4 regions of the Paenibacillus sp. ClWae2A genome follow, and region 2 is predicted to be linked to each of the others. Evidence: predicted binding sites of a transcription regulator. Region 2 holds the regulator's gene; each other region holds the start of a gene.
What was found. The regulator Rex, encoded in region 2, represses fermentation and respiration genes when NADH is low (regulators of the CRP and FNR family bind a similar motif). The targets are predictions, from matches to a motif close to TTGTGAAATATTTCACAA.
Positions count from the first base shown of each region.

Region 1: a site for Rex is predicted at 2,796-2,813, ahead of nirB (nitrite reductase large subunit NirB). Genes of this name have one in related genera too.
Region 3: a site for Rex is predicted at 1,801-1,818, ahead of QVE09_RS15485 (formate/nitrite transporter family protein). Genes of this name have one in related genera too.
Region 4: a site for Rex is predicted at 2,565-2,582, ahead of adhE (bifunctional acetaldehyde-CoA/alcohol dehydrogenase). Genes of this name have one in related genera too.

Region 1 is NZ_JAULSQ010000003.1:564,302-569,406, reverse strand. It holds gene nirD (nitrite reductase small subunit NirD) at 1-221, opposite strand, end outside; gene nirB (nitrite reductase large subunit NirB) at 277-2,706, opposite strand; gene QVE09_RS13800 (acyltransferase family protein) at 3,093-4,229, shown strand; gene QVE09_RS13795 (LysR family transcriptional regulator) at 4,168-5,067, opposite strand.
Region 2 is NZ_JAULSQ010000001.1:1,335,771-1,340,875, forward strand. It holds gene QVE09_RS05510 (cell wall elongation regulator TseB-like domain-containing protein) at 182-712, opposite strand; gene QVE09_RS05515 (amidohydrolase) at 750-2,057, opposite strand; gene QVE09_RS05520 (redox-sensing transcriptional repressor Rex) at 2,044-2,697, opposite strand; gene dinG (ATP-dependent DNA helicase DinG) at 2,917-5,105, opposite strand, start outside.
Region 3 is NZ_JAULSQ010000004.1:179,960-185,064, forward strand. It holds gene QVE09_RS15480 (S-layer homology domain-containing protein) at 1-1,548, opposite strand, end outside; gene QVE09_RS15485 (formate/nitrite transporter family protein) at 1,927-2,778, shown strand; gene QVE09_RS15490 (molybdopterin-containing oxidoreductase family protein) at 3,223-5,105, shown strand, end outside.
Region 4 is NZ_JAULSQ010000003.1:160,389-165,493, forward strand. It holds gene adhE (bifunctional acetaldehyde-CoA/alcohol dehydrogenase) at 1-2,484, opposite strand, end outside; gene QVE09_RS11940 (Crp/Fnr family transcriptional regulator) at 2,915-3,631, shown strand; gene QVE09_RS11945 (hypothetical protein) at 3,719-4,432, opposite strand; gene QVE09_RS11950 (hypothetical protein) at 4,630-5,105, opposite strand, start outside.

The sequences.
Region 1 (5,105 bases), on a different contig from region 2:
TCATACAGCGGATCGTACAGATAATGCCCGGACACGATGCCTTCTGCCAGCGGCCCACCCTTGGGGTGGGGGTTGTGATTATCCGCAGCGAAGATGGTACCATCCGATGCACGAAAGACAGCAAGCTGAAGGTCCCGAATCTCAACTACTCTTCCGATTCGTGGCAGGAATTCTTCAACTACTCCGGCGGGGAAGTAGATGCCTGATTGTTTTGTCGTCATCTTAAACCACTCCTTATCTATTTAACATTCTCCAGTATTAATCCTGCAAGCTTGCTTATGGACGAGCCGATACTTCGATTCCATGGAACATTTTGCTTTGGCCTTCCTCATTGCGAATCGCTTTTTGCCAAGGTTCTTCCACATGCTCAAGTGCAAATTCAATCCGCTGCATCAACGCTTTGCGTTCCTCCAGGTTATCCACAACAACCGAACGAATATGCGCCAGACCCATGCGTTCCACCCACTCGGAAGTCCGTTCCAGATAGTTACCTGTCTCGCGGTAATATTGCATGATGGCTCCGCACAGTTCAATCAACTCTTCATCTGTTTTCACTTTGCATAAGGAATCAGCCAGTCTTGCTTTAATACCGCCGTTACCACCGATGAAGATTTCCCAGCCTCCGTCGTTACCAACGATACCGATATCTTTGGTACATGCCTCTGCACAGTTCCGTGGACAACCGTTGACGGCATATTTAAACTTGGCTGGCAGATCTAGACGTTCGAATTTACGTTCAATGCGAGCACCCATGGCCATGGAATCCTGTGTACCGAATCGGCAGAATTGGGAGCCGACACATGTTTTGACCGTACGCAGCGATTTGGCGTATGCATACCCTGAAGGCATATCCAGTTCAGCCCAGACTTTAGTCAGATCTTCTTTTTTGACACCAATCAAGTCGAGACGCTGACCACCGGTAACTTTGACTGCTTTCACATCATATTTAACTGATACGTCAGCGATGCGTTTGAGGTCCGCTGGTGTAGTCACCCCGCCGTACATCCGAGGTACAACCGTATACGTTCCATCCTTTTGAATATTCGCGTTCATACGTTCGTTAACAAAACGGGATTCTTTCTCATCTTCGTGCGTATCCGGTGCAATCATGCCAAGGTAATAGTTGATCGCCGGACGACATTTGGAACAACCTTCAGGTTGACTCCAACCCAGTACATTCATGACCTCTTTGGTTGTTTGTAATCCCTTTGCACGAATCTCGGCTACAATCTCATCCCGTCCCATGGAAGTACATCCGCATATTCCCTGTTTGGTTCCACTGCTGAAGCCATCTCCCAGCACATATTGCAGGATCTGTTCCACAACCGGTTTACATCCACCGCAAGAGCGGGTTGCACCTGTACAGGCTTTGATCTCATCTACGCTGGTTAGTCCTTGATTCGTAATGACATCAACAATCGTTCCTTTGGTTACACCGTTACAGCCACAGACAATCTCGTCTTCAGCCATCGTTTCTACAGAGGTGGTTTTCTTATGACCGCCGCAGCCTGTACCCATGAGTGAACCATACAGTTCATCGGTCATTTCGGCCTGTTGTTTGATCAGTTTCTGCAATTCGGCAGAATCTGTAATGTCACCGAAGAGAACGGCACCAACTATTTTATTATCGCGGAGCAGAATTTTTTTGTAAGTCCGTTTCCAGTCGTCTTTGTGCGAAATTACGGTGTGCTCAGGACTGTCAATGAATTCACCGGTTGAAAAGACGTCTACACCCGAAATTTTCAATTTCGTGGATACTACAGAACCTTCATATGGAGCGGTCTCAACTCCGCAGATATGTTTCGCGAGAATCATGCCTTGCTCGAACAATGGGGCAACGAGGCCGTAACATACCCCGCGGTGCTCTGTACATTCCCCGACCGAATACACATTCTCAAGTGAAGTCTGCATATAGTCATTCACGACAATACCCCGGTTCACTTCCATACCGCTTTCGCGGGCTACAGCCGTATTGGGTTTAATGCCTGCAGCCATGACCACAAAATCAACATTCAGAACCGTATCATCTGCAAAACGTATCCCTTCAACGCGTTCGCCGCCCAGCAGTTCGGAAGTCTGCGCACCCATCTTGAACCGGATACCCTGACGTTCAAGTTCCGCCTTCAACATGGCTGAAGCTTGAGGATCAAGCTGACGCTCCATCAGATCTTCCATCAGATGCACTACGGTAACTTCCATGCCAAGTTGTACCAAACCTTTGGCAGCTTCAAGACCAAGCAATCCGCCTCCGATAACGGCCGCTCTTTTATACTGCTTAGCAGCTTCCAGCATGATATTACAATCGGCGATATCACGGAAACCGACAACACCCTTTTTGTCATGTCCCGGAACGGGGAGAATGAAGGAGTTGGAGCCTGTTGCAATGATAATTTTGTCATAAGGAACGCGAGTTCCATCTTCAGTCACAACTTCGTGCGTCTCGGCATCGATTCGTGTAACCGTTGTGCCTGTGTGCAGCGTAATGCCGTAGTCCTCATACCAGTGTAGGTCGTTCAGGACGATATCGTCCAGCGTTTTGCTTCCTTCCAGTACGTAAGACAACATAATGCGGTTGTAGTTAGGATAGGGCTCTGTGCCAAAAACAGTAATATCAAATCGCGATGTTAATTTCAAAATTTGTTCAACGGTACTGATTCCTGCCATTCCGTTACCTATGATAACGAGGTTCTCTTTTTTTCCGTTCATGTGTGTATGCCTCCTTGAATAGACGCTGTACATTACCCCAAATTTTAGTGGTTTATATTTGAAATTATACAAGTAGTTGACGACAGTTTATGTGATTTAATTCACTAATAAAGATAGTTCAGTCATATTTTCTTTGGTGTGATCCCGGTCACAGATTTTTATATATATTTCCAGAGCGACATATATACATATCCAAATGGATATTATACAGGCTGAGTAACCAAGGCATATACTACGAGGCATAACGACGCGTCGATATGACCTTTTCAAAATTTGGTATTTTTTTTGCTAACACGAAACACACTACTAGGGCTTAATGAAGTTTCAGAAGTGAAGATGGGGACGTGATTTCTCATTGTGTTGACATGGCTGAAAGGAGATCACCTATGGGGGTAAAAAGAATGGACGATACCTCACCGGCTGCAACCCAGCCGGAGATTATTAAAGCGGTTGCAGTAACTGCTGTGATGATGCAGCTGATCCTGTCGGTTCTCTTAAAGCAGTTTCCCGATGTATCTCACAGAATAGAGATTGGCATGTTGTACAATCTGGCGAAGTTCTCGGCACCTGCCTTTATTTTTGCCATTTTGTATGATGTGGCACAGCTGCGAGACGTAAAGTATGGACACTATGTATGGCATAAAGCCAAAGAGATCATCGGGCCTTACCTCTTCTGGACTACCGTATATATATTAACGGTGAATGCAGGCGGATATAAGCAGGCGGGCGATGTTGTACAAGCCTTTCTACTGGGAACGGCAGCCCCGCATTTGTGGTATACGGTCATGATGTTCCAATATCATTTGCTCATTCCGCTGGTGACTGCACTGGCTCTGCTCATGATTCGGAATCGAAAAAAAGCAGCTGTGGCATGGGTGGTATCCATCATCGTGTATGCCATTTTGATTTTGCTCTATGACCGATATGTTCTGCTAGATCTCTTGCATCCCGATCTGGTCTACACAGATCGAATCTTTGCCATGTATGGTCTATTTGCATTGCTGGGAATGGGTACATCCATATATAAGGAAGCTTGCCTTGTCTGGTTGGACAAAATGAAGTGGGCGCTACTGCCCATCGGTGTGCTGTTGTTTATTTGGGTGAACCGGGAACTGTTTGCTTATGGTTTTGAGGATATGAATTTGTTGAAGTCTTCGTATCTGAAACCGTCGATGGCGCTGTTTAACATGGCGCTCATCTTGCTCCTGTACGCTGGTGCAACGGGGCTGATTCGTATGAATGTCCGATTCCTGCTTGCTTTTCGCTGGATTGCCAAATATGCGTTTCGGGCATATCTCGCCAGTTATTTTGCACTGAATCTGACGGTCTGGATGATGGGCAGTTATGTGAAAGAGATGCCGCTGGGCATCAGTATCGTTTTTTTGCTGATCTGTACTGCGATTCTTGCATTCACGATGGTGTATTACATTGAGAAATTGTGCAAGGCAGTGATGCGACTTCTCAGAGCGAGGAATCACCAGGGGCATCAGCCAGCGCCAACTCACGGAAATAGGCGACCGTAAACTCGCGAAAAATCAGACAAGCTTTGGACAGGTAATGATCTTCCAACCAGGAAATTCCAATCGTTCGCTCGCATACAGGTTGTTCAATCCGAATCAATCGTACATGTTCACCCACAGAACCGTCCCAGGACACGGCGGGAACAAGTGCAATACCAAGTCCGGCCCGAATGAGTCCACGTACGGTTGCCGGATCATCACTTTCGAAAATACGTTTCGGATTGAACCCGGCAATCCGGCACAGGCTGTCGGTTCGTTCACGAAGGTCGTTCCCTGCACGTAGCGTGACAAAGTGTTCCTCGGCTGCATCTTCCAGTCGGATGGATGTTTTCCCGGCCAGCTTGTGGTCAGCGGGCACAGCCAGGAACAGTTCCTCTGTCAGAAGAGGCAAGCTCTCCACTCGGGGAATCTGCAAGGGCAGTGAAGAGATACAGAGATCAAACCTCGGAGGATCAGAAGGACCAAAATGCTGGATTAACGTAAATGTGATATCCGGGTATTGTTGTCTGAATCGGGATAGCAGGTCGGGAACCACGTGCGAGCCTACGGGAAATGCAAGACGGATATCGCCTGCCTGACCCGATGACATATCCGCAAGTTCACGTTTTCCATTTTCGAGTGCTTCAAGAGATTGCTCGGCATATTTCAGAAATACACGACCATAGTTGTTCAGCCGGATGAACTTTCCTGTTCGATCAAATAATTCGCTTCCCAATTCCTGTTCAAGCAGTTTCAACGTTTTGCTCAAGGCGGGCTGAGAGACATGCAGTTCTTCTGCCGCTCGTGTGATGTGCTCCAGCCTTGCGATTTTGCAGAAATAACGAAGTTGCAGTAAATCCATGACAATCACCATCCATATCCATTTGGTTATGTATATAT
Region 2 (5,105 bases):
TACATATCTGAGTATATCACATCGTATATACAATTTCGAAGGCGAAAATATGAATAAATTATTAATTTTAACTATTTAAATCAAATATGTTTACAGGCAACACAAAGAACCGGTTCAGTCTGATATCCGTCTGCCGGTTCTTTCGTTTCTTTAATTCTCTAGCTATGTCCCTCTATTTGTTCTAGCTGTTCGGGAGTGTGTAGACCAGGTCCACCTGTTCTCCATTGCTAAAACGATAAAACCGATAGTGGTTATGCGTACCGTCTTTATAATACACTTGCCACACATATATTCCATTCACAACGCCGGGCATGATTCGTTTAATCTCACCGGCAGGAACTTCGGAACTAAAGCGATTGCGTATCTGCGCTTCGGACAAGCCATTCTGCAGCAGCTCACTGTGTACAGCGTTTGCACCCGTAGCAGGTTGATTGTTTTCATCGAATTTGACCCAGACCATAACATCCTGGTTGTCCTTGTTTTTGCCGATCAGGGTCCAGTAGATGTTGTCAGAGCCTTCTTTGTCTCCCCAGATGTACTTGCGCAATTCATCATAGGATGTAATGCCCAGTTGCTTCTGTGCTGCCTGTATGGCGAGCGCTTCTTCCTTGCGCTGGTCCTGCGTGACATAGACGTAATAACGCTGAAGTCCAAACAAAATCAGAACAAGTGCAAGCAGCGAAATCCATATCCACTTCTTTTTTTTCTTCAAAAGCCGAACTTCCTTTCCCTATGATGCTGTCCTGCAATTATCGAGCAAGCAGACCATCAAATGCCAATTGAGACTCACGCAAAATGCGCTCTTCATCAAGTGTCAGACATTCACCATGTTTAACCACTTGTTTCCCATCCACCCATACGTGCTCTACATCTTTGGCAGAAGCCGAGTAGATGGTATGCGAGATCAGGTCTGTATGTGGATAGAAATGTGCCTGTTCAATGTCCAAGGCGATAAAATCAGCCTTCATGCCGACCTGGAGTGCTCCGGTATTGTTCAAGAAGATGGATTTGGCGCCATATGACGTTCCGAGTAGTAACGCTTCGCCTGCTGGCACTGCCGTCGGGTCACCAGATACACCTTTGTGGATCAATGCAGCCAGTCTCATTTCCTCGAACATATCCAGGTTGTTGTTGCTTGCCGGTCCGTCTGTTCCGAGTGACACGGTAACTCCTGCTTTCAGCAACGCAGGTACCCGCGCAACACCGGAAGCCAGTTTCAGGTTACTTCCCGGGTTATGGGATACAGCCACATCATGACGGGCCAGAATCTCAATCTCTTCGTCATTCAGATGCACCGCATGTGCAACCAGAGATGGACGGGAGAAAAAGCCCAGTTTCTCCAGATGTGCCACAGGGCGCAGTCCATAATCAGCCACGTTCTGCTCGACTTCACGAAGCGTTTCCGACATATGTGTATGAAGGGGAAGGTTTAGGTCGTTCGCGACCTGCACAAGCTTCTCTATGTAGTCAGGAGGGCATGTATATGGTGCGTGTGGCGAGATTACGGTTGTAATGCGACCATCTGCCTGTCCATTCCACTCACGCGCAAACGCTGCCGACTCCTCCAGCTTCCGCAATTGCTCTTCTTCCGAGCACAGCCCGATTACACCACGTGCCAGTGCTGCTCTAGCTCCGGATTGCTTCACAACTTTGGCAACTTGATCCATGTGATCGTACATGTCCAGGAACGCTGTAGTTCCGCCTTTCAACATTTCAAGCACCGATAGCGAAGTTCCCCAATATACATCTTCTGAAGTCATTTTCGCTTCCATCGGCCACATTTTTTCCTGCAACCATACTTGCAATGCAAGATCGTCTCCGTGCCCTCTGAGCAACGACATCGCAGCATGACCATGCGTATTGATCAGACCCGGCAGGAAGAACAATCCTTTTCCATCCACTTTGGTACAATTTTTGTCTCCATCCGGCAATGTCTCACCAATATGCACAATCTTGTCATTTTCGACAACCATGTATCCTTGAACCACATTCCATGTTGTGCCGCCTTCATTAACGGCAAATTTGCCGTTGTGGATTACCCATCTATTTGTTGTCATCTTCCTCGTCGTCCTTTCCAGTCTCCAAGTAATAGGCCAAACTAAGCAGATCCGTTGTAAAGTCAGCATGGTGAATGCGGATATGCGGCGGTGTTTTTAGAATGGTTGGTGCAAAATTAAGGATTGCTTCGATTCCGGATTCAATAAGCTGATCGGCTACATTCTGGGCTTCCGTATCCGGAACCGTGATAATTCCAATGCGGATGTTGTCCGTTTTAACCGCTTCTGTCAATTCATTCATTGGTTTTACCGTCAAACTGTTGATTTGACTACCAATCTTCGGTCCATATGCATCAAATACAGCAACAATCTTCATGTTGTCTTTCAGATATGCGTTATAGTTGGACAAAGCCTGTCCAAGGTTACCCGCGCCTACCAGAGCTACATTAATTTGCTGATCAATTTTGAGAATATGACGAATTTTCTCGATCAAATAGGATACATCATACCCGATCCCTTTACGACCAAAATCACCGAAGTAAGCCAGGTCTTTACGAATTTGGGCCGGATTCAGATCCAGCCTCTGTCCAAGCTCTTGAGAAGAAACAGTAGCCACCTCACGCTGATGCAACTCGCTCAAATAACGCAAGTATACAGGCAGCCGTCGTACCACCGCTTCCGAAATTTTATCCGATTTCATTCTTGCTCCCCCTTACCAAGGCCACGATAAAATAATAGATGAAAAGATGAGCATTCTGTATAAAACTCAAAGATAAACGTGACATTTTATACAGAATGCTCCTTGTAATTTAGGTTATAAGTTCTTACGTGCAACTGCTTTAATCGAATACGGAAATATCTAATAAAGTTTAACGCCAAACGATAGTGTCATGCAATGATATAACGAACAAAACAACGATTATTCTTGTTCATTAGCAGGTTTTTCTAACCACTCGGTAATTCGTGGAACCATCTGCTCCGTGAGCATGTGCTCCATTTTGGGACCAGGTAAAGAATATAAAAAGAATTTACCATAGTACGCTTCAATCACCCGTGTATCATAAACAATGACAATACCTCTGTCCTTCGCTGTACGCACCAATCGGCCAAATCCCTGCTTGAAACGAATAACCGCTTGTGGCACGGAAAGTTTCATGAACGGATTTTTCTTCTGTTCCTGAAGCAACTCACTCTTGGCTTCCACCAACGGATGATTCGGTGGCTGGAAAGGCAATCGCACAATAGCAAGACAGGTCAGTGCATCACCAGGGATATCTACACCCTCCCAGAAGCTGCTTGTGCCCAGAAGTACCGTAGCTTTGGCATCCTGGAACCTACGAGTCAACTTGGAGCGGCTTCCACTGTCCACGCCTTGCCCTAGCAACGAGATGTCGTTACCAGACAGCGCCTCCTTCAGCGGGTCATAGACCTGTCGCAACATCTTGTATGAAGTAAACAGAACCATCATGCGTCCACGCGTTGCAATTGCGGTCTCTGCGAGGGATTGCACCAGCATATTGACAAAGTGCGCATCACCCACACTGCCCTTCACACTCGGGAAATCACGCGGAATCACCAGAAGTGCCTGATCACGATAGTTGAAAGGTGATGGCAACATCGATGTCAACAGCCGATTATTATCGGCTGCTTCCTGCAAGCCAAGCTGCTCAATCATGAACTGGAATGACTTATCCACAGAGAGCGTAGCCGAGGTAAGCACAACGCTTTTCTTTTTATCAAAAAACAAATCCTTAAGTTGTGCACTTACATCTACAGGTACAGCATACAGCTGAAGAGATTTACTGCGGAACTGACCGCTGGCTTCCATCCAGTACACCGTTTTGGCATCATCCATACGCATGAAGAAACGCAGATTCTCCTTCAATGTGGTCAGATCTTTCAGCAGTCCTGTAATGTCCGTGATCAAGCTATCCGATTGATAATCATCCTGATCCTCTTTCACCTCAAGCAGCAATTTGTCCCCTTTGCGAACCAAATCGCCCAGAGTCACATAGATCTGGTTCTCCAGATCCTGCAACTCCTGCCATTTCGCAGGTTTTTGAGATGCCTTTAGACGCAGGGAAAATTGCCCCGTCTCGCCCGGTGAAGCATCACTTCGTTCAGGCAATAGACCGAACAGGGCATCGCTCATCCGATCCCACAGTTCCTTAACCTCAACAGCCAGCGGGAACATCTGATCCACCATGGAGCCCCACTGCACCGAATTTTCATGCCCCGATAACTGCGAACGAAGCATAGGCAGTTGTCCATTACGACTGTCTTTAAACAGACGGGTCAGCGTATGAACCAACGTGAAATATTTCATATGCATTCCAAGATGTTTACCAGCTACATCCTCCAGATGATGGGCCTCATCGATCACAAGACTTTCATAGGCTGGTAACAGCTGATGCGCTGCTTTGACATCCGTAAACAATTTGGAGTGATTGGTAATTACGATATCAGACAACCCGGCCTCATGTTTGGCGCGATGATAGAAACATTTGCGGAACCATGGACAAGATCTTCCCAGACAGGACTCCGATTCGCTCTGTACCGTCTCCCAGAAGTCGCCTCCGCGTCCGCTAAGGTTAAGCTCCTCATCATCTCCAGTTTCGGTCTGTGTAAGCCACACAATCATCTGAGCGGCCGTGAAATAATCCTCTTTAGGTGTGGCGAATTCACGTTTATTGATTTTGTGTTCGAATTTGCGCAGGCACAGATAATGTCCACGTCCTTTGAAGACAGCAGCTTTAAACGGAAACGGAACCACTTGGGTCAGCATTGGAATGTCACGCTCTCTCAATTGCTCCTGCAGATTGATCGTATGCGTGCTGACCATGACTTTCTGTTCTTGCTTCACACTTTCGTAAATAGCAGGCAACAGATAACCCAGAGATTTACCTGTACCCGTTCCAGCTTCGATCAAGAGATGTTTCTCTTCATCCAGGGCTTGCCTTACACTGCTGAACATCTGAGTCTGCGCTTCCCGCTCTTCGTAATGATCCAGCGTATCCTTCAGGTTCTCCCGAACCTGATCCATAAATTGTTCGAAGCTTACGCCATCGAGGGGGTTGCCCTCTCGCTCATCGCGTGGTGCACCAATAT
Region 3 (5,105 bases), on a different contig from region 2:
ATTATCTGAGTCGATTATTTGATTCCAATTCAAACCGTTCGTATCCGACTTCCAAATTACTCCGTAACCTGTGGCGATATATTCACCGTTGGCATACTTCACATTAAATATATCCCTGTCTGGCAGTCTGATATTTGTACCCTTTGTCCAAGATAATCCTTCAATGGAGTTGAGCGTATCACCTGTATCAGTTACTGCAACAAAACCTCCACTTTCACCATAGGTCAGCGCTATTACTTTGCCTGTTACATCTGCGGGAAGATCACTGAGTGTCCAATGTTCACCATCGGTGGATACCCCGATTTTTTTACCCATGGCAACAAAAGTGTTATTCCCGTAAGCAACTTTGGAAAAAGCCTCCTTGGGCAGTAACTGGTTGGTTGTATTTAAATGCTCCCAGTCACTCGCGGAATGCAGTATAATGCTATCGGTTGCACTTGCACCGGAAACGCCTACAATTACCCATGTGTTTCCATTGTAAGCTACACTCTGCAGATTAGCTGCGATCTTTTCCCATTGGGATTTGTCGGCAGTAACAACAAGGCTATTCGGAGCGGAGGTGACCAGGACCATACCCGTTCCATTTGAAGCTACAGATTGGATGGTCATATTGGTTACTGTGGTTGCTGGAGTCCAATTCACGCCGTTATCTGTAGAGTAATCCAGTTTTCCAGCCTGGCCGAAACGATAAAGTGTCGCGCCATCTTGCAGTATGCCGAATATACCATTATAGGAGGCGTCGGCTGTAAACGTTATTCCGTCACTGCTGGAGTAGCCATTTGTTTGGCTTTCAAGCATGTGAAGCCTACCATTGTAGACAGCGAACTCTCCCAAGCCATATTTGCCTATGAATCCGTTCGTCCAGCTTGTCCCGTTACTGGAGTAAGCATATCCGCCTAATACGTTACCACCAACAACATATCTGCCAGAGATATAGGCCATGTCCGTCAAATTAAAGGAGGTGCTTGTTGTTGTATTTGTGGGCCAAATTCTAGGCAGGGTACTCCATAGTGTCCATGTCATCCCATCCGAGGATGAATAGATAATACCGATATCATCATTACGGTTATTCGTAGGATGTTTACCGCCTACAGCATAAAACTGGTTGTTAATATAAACGACCTTTTGCATAATGTTGCCGTCAATTACAGACGATTTATCAACCCATGTCTCGCCATCAGACGAAACGATCAATCTGGCTTTGGAATTGGGATTGTATTCTGTACCAACCGCAACATATATATTGTTTTCATAAACGAGGCTATTCCAAGTTGTTTTTTCGTTAGACACGCCAGTATTGACTACAGTCCAATTTAATCCATCTGTAGATTGCACAATGCGTCCCTTTCCACCCACTGCGGTATACTTCCCGTTAGCATAAACAACGCTTGTCAGATTACGATCGACATTGTTATTAACCGCGGATAGTATGTTCACATCTCCGTTAGTGGAAGCATGAGCTTGGGGAAGAAGGACATTGGGGAGAACAAGAGTGAATATCAAAGCATACATCATAACTGTTCTCCAGCGTAAAGATTGTTTGAACATGATTAAACCTCCTAGTGTCCGTAGATATGTTATGGAATGACCTACAGAACATCATTTTGATGACGTACACAACATGGAACTGTTCCTGACCCAAATCCAACCCTGCCCAACAGATGTAAATTCAATATTTGTGCCTATTATACAAATTGATTCTGAACAATTTCTGAACAATTTCCTTCATATATATAAGTTTCTATACCAGTCTCATTTAAACGAAAATAACGCCTCTTAAATGCATCTTTATATTCAACATTGTGATAATTTGCACAAAGTTTCGCGTTGTACCAATATACAATTGAGATATGGCATTCAACACATAAACAATGAAATTCAGGTGGTTTTCCCAAACGATGAACAATGAAGGAGAGGATGAATGATATGGCAGCAAAAACACCTCTTGAGGTTGCACAATATACGGCGCAAACAGGCATGAAGAAGGCTCAATATCCGGTGTCTTCTGTACTGGTGCTTAGTTTTCTGGCAGGGGCTTTTATTGCGCTGGGTTTTCTACTGGACATTCGGGTAATTGCTTCTGCGCCGGCAGAGTGGGGTAGTCTGGTCAATCTGATTGGAGCGGCAGTGTTCCCGGTTGGATTAATCTTGGTACTCATAGGTGGTGGAGAGCTGCTGACAGGTAACATGATGGCCGTTCCACTTGCAACGATTGCACGAAAATTATCCGTGGGTAGTATGTTGAAAAATCTAACCTTAGTGACGATTGGTAATTTTGTTGGAGCTTTGTTTGTCGCGTACGCGTTTGGGCATGTGCTGGGTCTGACCGGAGAGGGTGTATATCTGGCAAAAGTGGTGGATATGGCTGGGCATAAGCTGCATGACGGTTTCCTTCAGGCTTTTATCTCTGGCATCGGCTGTAACTGGCTGGTGGCGCTGGCCGTGTGGCTATCTTATGCTTCGGATACGATGAGTGGCAAGGTACTAGGCATTTGGTTTCCAACGATGGCATTTGTGGCGATTGGATTCCAGCACGTTGTGGCCAATATGTTCCTCATCCCGGCGGCTATCTTCGAAGGACATTATTCGTGGGGTCAATATGTGATGAATTTCATTCCGGTATGGCTCGGGAATCTGACTGGAGGTGCTCTGTTTGTAGCTGCAGCCTATTGGGTGGTGTACCTGCGCCAAGCTGAGCCAAAAGTGAAGCCAGAGATGGCGACGTCGATCGAACCTGTGGAGACGGAGGCCAGAGCGATGTGGAGCAAGCAGGCGTAGCGTGGCATATATACACGTACATGTATACACGCATAATTGAACATTCATGTAGAAGTGAAGACGATTCTGATCTTGCGCGGTTCATGGCGAATATGCTGTGACGGAACAGGGGGGGATCGTTTTTTTTGTATGAGGTCCTTGTTGGAGTTTAACGCAAAATAAATTCGCCATGACAAGGTTCGGGGGAACGAAACCTGTTCATGGCGAATTTCGGGAGTGGTCCATGATATGGCATGAGGAGGAAGTGGGGAAACACTAGCCTAATGCCTTATTTTTAATTTACCCCTGAATTCTGAAGTTGAATCAAACTCAAAAACATTTTTTTGAAAATATTTTGAAGCCGCTATAGCGGCGAATATGAAGCAAAAACATACTGTTCTCTTTACGCGATTACATCAAAGAAGATATGATATAGGGATAGCTTTTATAGAGGGGAGCCTTACGATGATCGATCAGGAGAATGGTATATTTGCGGCGGTGTGCCCGCTCGACTGTCCGGACACTTGTGGTCTGTTATTACATAAAGAGAACGGAAAAATTGTGAAGGTGGCAGGCAATCCGGATCATCCCATAACCAAGGGTGCCATCTGTAATAAAGTTAGGAATATGACTGAGCGGGTATATCACCCCGAGCGTCTACAATATCCGATGAAACGTGTAGGAGCCAAAGGGGAAGGGAAGTTCGAACGAATCAGTTGGGATGAAGCGATTCACGAGATTACGACCAAATTCACTGCATTGTCCGAGACTTACGGCCCGGAGAGCATCCTGCCCTACAGCTTTTACGGTAACATGGGCATTCTCGGCGTAGACGGCATGGATCGACGTTTCTTCAATGCGCTTGGTGCGAGTGTACTGGAGCAGACGATCTGTAACTCTGCTGGAAATACCGGCTGGAAATATACGATGGGTGCCAATCGTGGAACGGTGCCGGAAGATACGGAGCATGCGGATCTCATCCTGGTGTGGGGCGGCAATATCGTCAGTACCAATATGCACCAGGTCGTTTTGGCGGAGAAAGCCCGCAAGAAAGGTGCCAAGATCGTCGTCATCGACGTTCATCGCAATCGTACCGCCCAATGGGGCGACTGGTTTATTCCTTTGTACCCGGGCACGGACAGTGCACTGGCGTTGGGCTTGATGCATGTGTTGTTCGAACGGGGACTAACGGATGAAGCGTTTATGCAAAAGTATACGATAGGTCATCAGGCACTACGTGATCATGTCCGCAGTTACACCCCTGACCGCGTTGCACGTATTACGGGCGTGCCGGAGGAAACCATTGTGGAGCTGGCCGAACTATACGGCAACGCACAGGCAGCCCATATTCACATCGGCAATGGCCTCCAGCACCATGATAATGGGGGGATGAACGTGCGTAGCGTTGCATGTCTGCCTGCCATTACAGGGCAATGGCTGAAGCAAGGCGGCGGTGCTGTTCGTACGAACAGCTACGCGAGCACGAATAGCGACGCGCTGGAACGTCCGGAGCTACGGCAGAATCCGGAGCCGCGAGTGGTGAACATGAACCGGATTGGTGAAGCGTTGCTGGAAGCAGAGCAGCCAATCCGGGCTATGATGGTCTACTGCAGCAATCCACTGGTGGTGGCACCGGATACCGAGCGGGTGGAGCGAGGTTTTGCACGGGAAGATTTATTCACGGTTGTGCATGATCTGTTCATGACGGATACGGCGAAATATGCAGATATCGTATTACCAGCCACATCTTCATTTGAAGCGACGGACCTGTACACCTCTTATTGGCATCAGTACGTTCATCTGCAAGAGCCAGTAATTGCACCGATTGGGGAGAGCAAGAGCAATGTGGAACTGTTCTCAATGCTTGGGCAGGCTATGGGGTACGATCCTGCAATCTTCGGAGAAACGCCGGAACAGATGATTGAGGACGCACTTCAGGGCACAGGCAACCCCTACATGAATGGGGTCACGTTGGAAGGACTGAAGGAACATCGATTCGTGAAGCTGGATATGACGCCATATGCTGCATATCTGGATCAGCTGCCCACACCTTCAGGCAAAATTGAATTGTATTCCGAGACGATGGAACAGAGAGGGCTTCCGCCGCTCCCTACCTATAGTGCTCTGGTTGAAGGATACGATGGGGAGCATCCGGCTGGACCTGCCGATACGTATCCATTGATGTTCCTGTCGCCGCCAAACCATAATTTCCTGAACTCCACCTTTGGTAATTCAGCCAAACATCAGCGTTTGGAAAAGATGCCTCTATTGCAGATACACCCCGAGGACGCCATCCGTAGAAACCTGGAGGATGGAGATGCAGTAGTCGTATGGAATGATCGTGGGCG
Region 4 (5,105 bases), on a different contig from region 2:
AAAGTCTTTGGCATCAAATCCGATTTCCTGGAACGATTCTTCAATGCCCAGTGTTTTGTTCAGTTTGCGAATGGCATTGATAAGACTGGTTACGCCTTCTTCTGTCGTACGTGCAGGCAATCCCAAGATGCGGGCGATTTCGGCATACCGCTCATCCGCTACAAAGTGCGAATATTTCGGGAACGATGCAAATTTGGTCGGTTTTTTCGCGTTGTAACGAATGACGTGCGGCATCAGGATTGCATTGGTGCGTCCGTGTGCGGTATGGTACTGACCGCCCCATTTGTGCGCCAAGCTGTGGTTAATGCCCAGGAATGCGTTGGCAAACGCCATACCGGCAATTGTCGAAGCGTTATGCATTTTCTCACGTGCCAGTTTGTCGCCTTGCAGTGCCGATTGCTCCAGGTATTGGAACACCAGTTGGATTGCTTTGATCGCAAGTCCATCTGTGTAATCATTCGCCATGACAGACACATAAGCTTCAATCGCATGAGTCAGTACGTCCATACCTGTATCTGCAACGGCTGTTCTAGGCAGGGAGTATACAAACTCCGGATCAACAATCGCTACGTCTGGTGTCAGCTCATAGTCGGCCAATGGATATTTGGTGTTGCCTTGATTTTTATCTGTGATAACAGCGAACGATGTCACTTCAGATCCTGTACCCGATGTTGTTGGGATCGCTACAAATTTCGCTTTTACGCCGAGACGTGGATATTTGTAGATCCGTTTGCGGATATCCATGAATTTCTGTTTCAGATCGTTGAAGTCCGTGTCCGGGTATTCATAGAACAACCACATGGCTTTCGCAGCATCCATCGGTGATCCACCGCCGAGTGCGATAATGCAGTCTGGTTGGAAGCGGCGCATCATTTCGGTTCCGCGATCTACCGTTGTTGTGGATGGATCTGGCTCAACATCGGAGAATACTTCGATCGCTACTGGCATTTGGCGTTGACGCAGATAGTGTTCTACCTTTTCAACATATCCAAGCTTCACCATCATGGCATCCGTAATAATCGCTACACGTGTGATGTCAGGCATTTTGGCAAGGTACTGTGTTGCCCCTTTTTCGAAGTAGACTTTGTTCGGCACTTTGAACCATTGCATATTCACGGTACGGCGAGCCACCCTTTTCACATTGATTAAGTTCACAGCGGTTACGTTGGAAGAAGTCGAGTTACGTCCGTATGATCCGCATCCCAGTGTCAATGAAGGCATGTTTGTGTTGTAGATATCCCCAATGGCACCGTGTGTGGATGGTGAGTTCACAATAATCCGTCCGGTTTGCAGACGATCTGCGAATTTGCCGATCACTTCTTCATTTGTGGAGTGGATAACCGAAGAGTGACCCATGCCGCCAAAAGCAACCACTTCTGCTGCACGCTCAATGCCCTCTGCTGCCGTTTTGACTTTGTAACAAGCCAGTACCGGACTTAATTTCTCAGCCGACAATGGGAACTTGGTACCTACCCCTTCAATCTCGGCCACAAGAATTTTGGTGCCTGCTGGAACTTCAATACCGCACAACTTCGCAATGCTCACCGCAGATTGACCAACAATCGCCGGGTTCACTGCACATTTCTCGGCATTAATCGCACCTGCTGTCAATTTTGCTGCTTCATCTTTGTTAACAAAGTAACAGCCATTGGCGATCATTTTTTTCTTCACTTGATCAAAGATCGGTTCTTCAATGATGACTGCTTGCTCGGAAGCACAGATCATACCGTTGTCGAAAGACTTGGACAGAATCAAATCCGTTACAGCCTGATTGATATCCGCGCTTTTCTCGATAAAGCAAGGTACGTTACCCGGTCCTACGCCCAGTGCAGGTTTACCACAGCTGTACGCTGCACGTACCATGCCTGATCCGCCTGTTGCCAGAATGAGAGCCACATCATTGTGATTCATCAGTTCGTTTGTACGATCCATGGAAGGATCATCAATCCACTGAATACAATCTGCTGGTGCACCATGTTTCACAGCCGCTTCCAGCAGGATTTTAGCAGCTTCCCGGCTACAATTCTGTGCAGATGGGTGGAAACCAAAGATGATCGGGTTACGCGTCTTAATGGAGATCAGTGCTTTAAACATCGTTGTTGATGTTGGGTTCGTTACTGGGGTGATCCCCATGATGATCCCAACCGGCTCCGCAATTTTCTGGAAGCTTTCGTACTCATTATCTTCAATTACACCTACCGTTTTGTCATATTTAATGCTATGATACACATATTCTGTAGCAAATATATTTTTGGTGATTTTATCCTCATATACTCCGCGGCCTGTTTCTTCTACAGCCATCTTGGCGAGCATCATGTGTTTATCCAGACCGGCAAGCGCCATTGCTTGCACAATTCGGTCAATCTGCTTCTGGTCCATCTTCATAAATGCGGCGTGTGCTTTATTCGCTTTGTCAATTAACGTTTGAATATACTGACCTGCTGTCGGTTCTTTTGCTGGGGCGACTTCGTTCTTTACAGCCATCTCCCTCATCCTCCTAAAGGTTCGTATTGGTTTGTCTCTCTTCTTTACATTCACATCGTACCATGGGTAAAAGGTTAAATATGTGATTTTTTTCACAAAGTATAACAAATTTAATTTAAGTTTTGTAGTGTCCTTCACACGACCATTTTCACTTCCTATTTAAAATATAGGACTGTAAAATTCATCCTCTCCATCAAAAGTGAATTTAATCACAATGTTTGAAATTTCGTCATTTTTGCCCCCTTTCCTTCCCCCTCAAACGGTAAGATTAGGTATATACTGAACTTAAAAATTGAACCACCGCAATTTGTACCGTCCTTCCTCCCGGCCGAGATGACCCTGATCAGGACGGCAACGGTTTGCGGCGAACCTCGGAGGCTACTGCTTACTACAGAAGGTCGTCCGATGGACATAAAGGGGAGATAGACTTATGAGAGAACTAACAACTGTACTGGAAAAGCGCGGTAATACCAACTGTTTCTCGGAAGCGAATTTCAACCATCTGCTGGTTACCATGAAAGATAGAACCTATCCGGAAGGCACACATCTGTACTGGGAAGGCGATATCTCTGACAAACTTTATTATATGAAACGGGGTCGTGCCCAGATCACCAAATCCACGGATGAAGGCAAGGAACTGATCATGTACATGTATCAATCCGGTGATATGATTGGGCAGGCTGATCCCTTCTTTGGCTCTAAACACAGCTTCTCAGCGGAAGTGTTAGAGGACAGTGAGATCGGTGTACTGGAGCATAAAGACCTGGAGATGTTAATCTGCCAGCATTGTGACTTTGCGATCGACTTTATGAAATGGATGGGCATCCACCACCGGTTGACACAGACCAAATTCCGGGATCTCATGTTATATGGCAAACCGGGTGCACTCTGCTCCACCCTCATTCGGTTGTCGAATTCGTATGGTGAGCCTCATGGTGAGCATGTCATTATTCACAAAAAAATTACCCACACGGACCTGTCCAATATGATTGGAGCCACTCGTGAAAGTGTAAACCGCATGTTAAGCGACCTGCGCAAGAAAGATGCAATTGAATATGACAATGGCATGATTGTTATCAAAGATCTGAAGATGCTGCAAGGGATCTGTCACTGTGAACTTTGCCCGAACGAGATCTGTCGTATTTAATATCTGCTATGCTAATCGGATATTGCTTATATATTTTAATGAAAAAAGCCCAGTTCTCAAAAAAAGAGATTGGGCTTCTTGGTATACTTAGGATGCATTGGTCAATTCAAGCTTTACCGCATCACGTGGATTCAATTTCATGTCCAGACCATTTTCCATTAATTCTTTGTCATTCACCATAATGACCCACCGCTCATTCATACGAGGTGTGACATTTTCGACCGAAACGACAAATTTGTTATTCTCCGACATTCTTACAATGCCGCTGGACTTCAACACATCACGAACTGTGCACTCTTGAACATAAACGCCGGCATATTGACGATTGAGGGTTGGCATAATGTTTCCACCGCTAACTTTGAGTAACGTTGTCTGATATGCAACGCCATCCCCCCCACTGTCAGCGGCTTTCACGTAAATGATCACTTCATCTTTGGCATGAAGCTCCATGTCCCAATCTTCCTGTTCAATATCCTTGCCATTCAATTTGACAGCCCAGCTAAGCGAAGAATCCAGAGAAACTTCACCGACGGATTGAATCCGTTTGCCATCTGCCGTAAAATCAACCAGTCCGCTATTGAGTAATGCTTTCTTGAGTGTCAAACCCTCACTAAAATCTCGCTTAATGGACTTTGTTGCATCAGGCAAAAATGTACTGCCATCTACAGCCACTGTGATCGTATTCGCTGTTTCTGTCTCTTTGACAATTGGCTGTTCAGAAGGCTGTGTCTCACTACAACCAGCCAAGATCGCCAGTAGGAGCAAACATACACCTATGTAACCGGGGATTTTCTTCATCATGTAGGTAACACCACCCTGCGTAAAATCATTCACCCTGTTGTCCATAACCTCTATTATGGCACAACCTTCGGCAAAAAAAAGTGTCAAAGCCGTTACTTTTATTGCGCGTGCCCTCCAGAGAGGGCTTATACAACAAAGAGAGCCTGTACACAGGCTCTCCAATCAATATCATTTTTATGTTCTAATTGGTTACGTTATCATTGGACACTAGCCTGGATGTATGTCCGTCCTCCATCGCCATCTTTCAGATATGGATTAAGCCCAAAGAACTGCTCCTCAGATACATATACACCTGTCAGCAATCGCCCTTCAAGCAATCCACCGTCAACCTGCACGCAACATGAAGGTGCGTCTACATACTCCTGATACAACGGAATCTGTCCATATTGTTGATGGACCTTGAATACCTTGCCCTGCTCATGCAAAGGCCGTTCCGAGAAATAGGTAGGCACAATATAACGAGCAATCACATCCAGCTCCTGCACGCTATAAAAGGGTTCATCACCAAGCCATGGTGCAAACATTCGAATCTTCTCATATTGTGACCAGACAACCGCCTGAATCAGCATTTCTGCCTGAACCAACCGACCTTCTCCCACATCTAAAACCAATTGCTTAGCATTCATAGTTTCTTCCATCTGAGACATCGTTGAATCAGGTTGTCCCAGCTCAC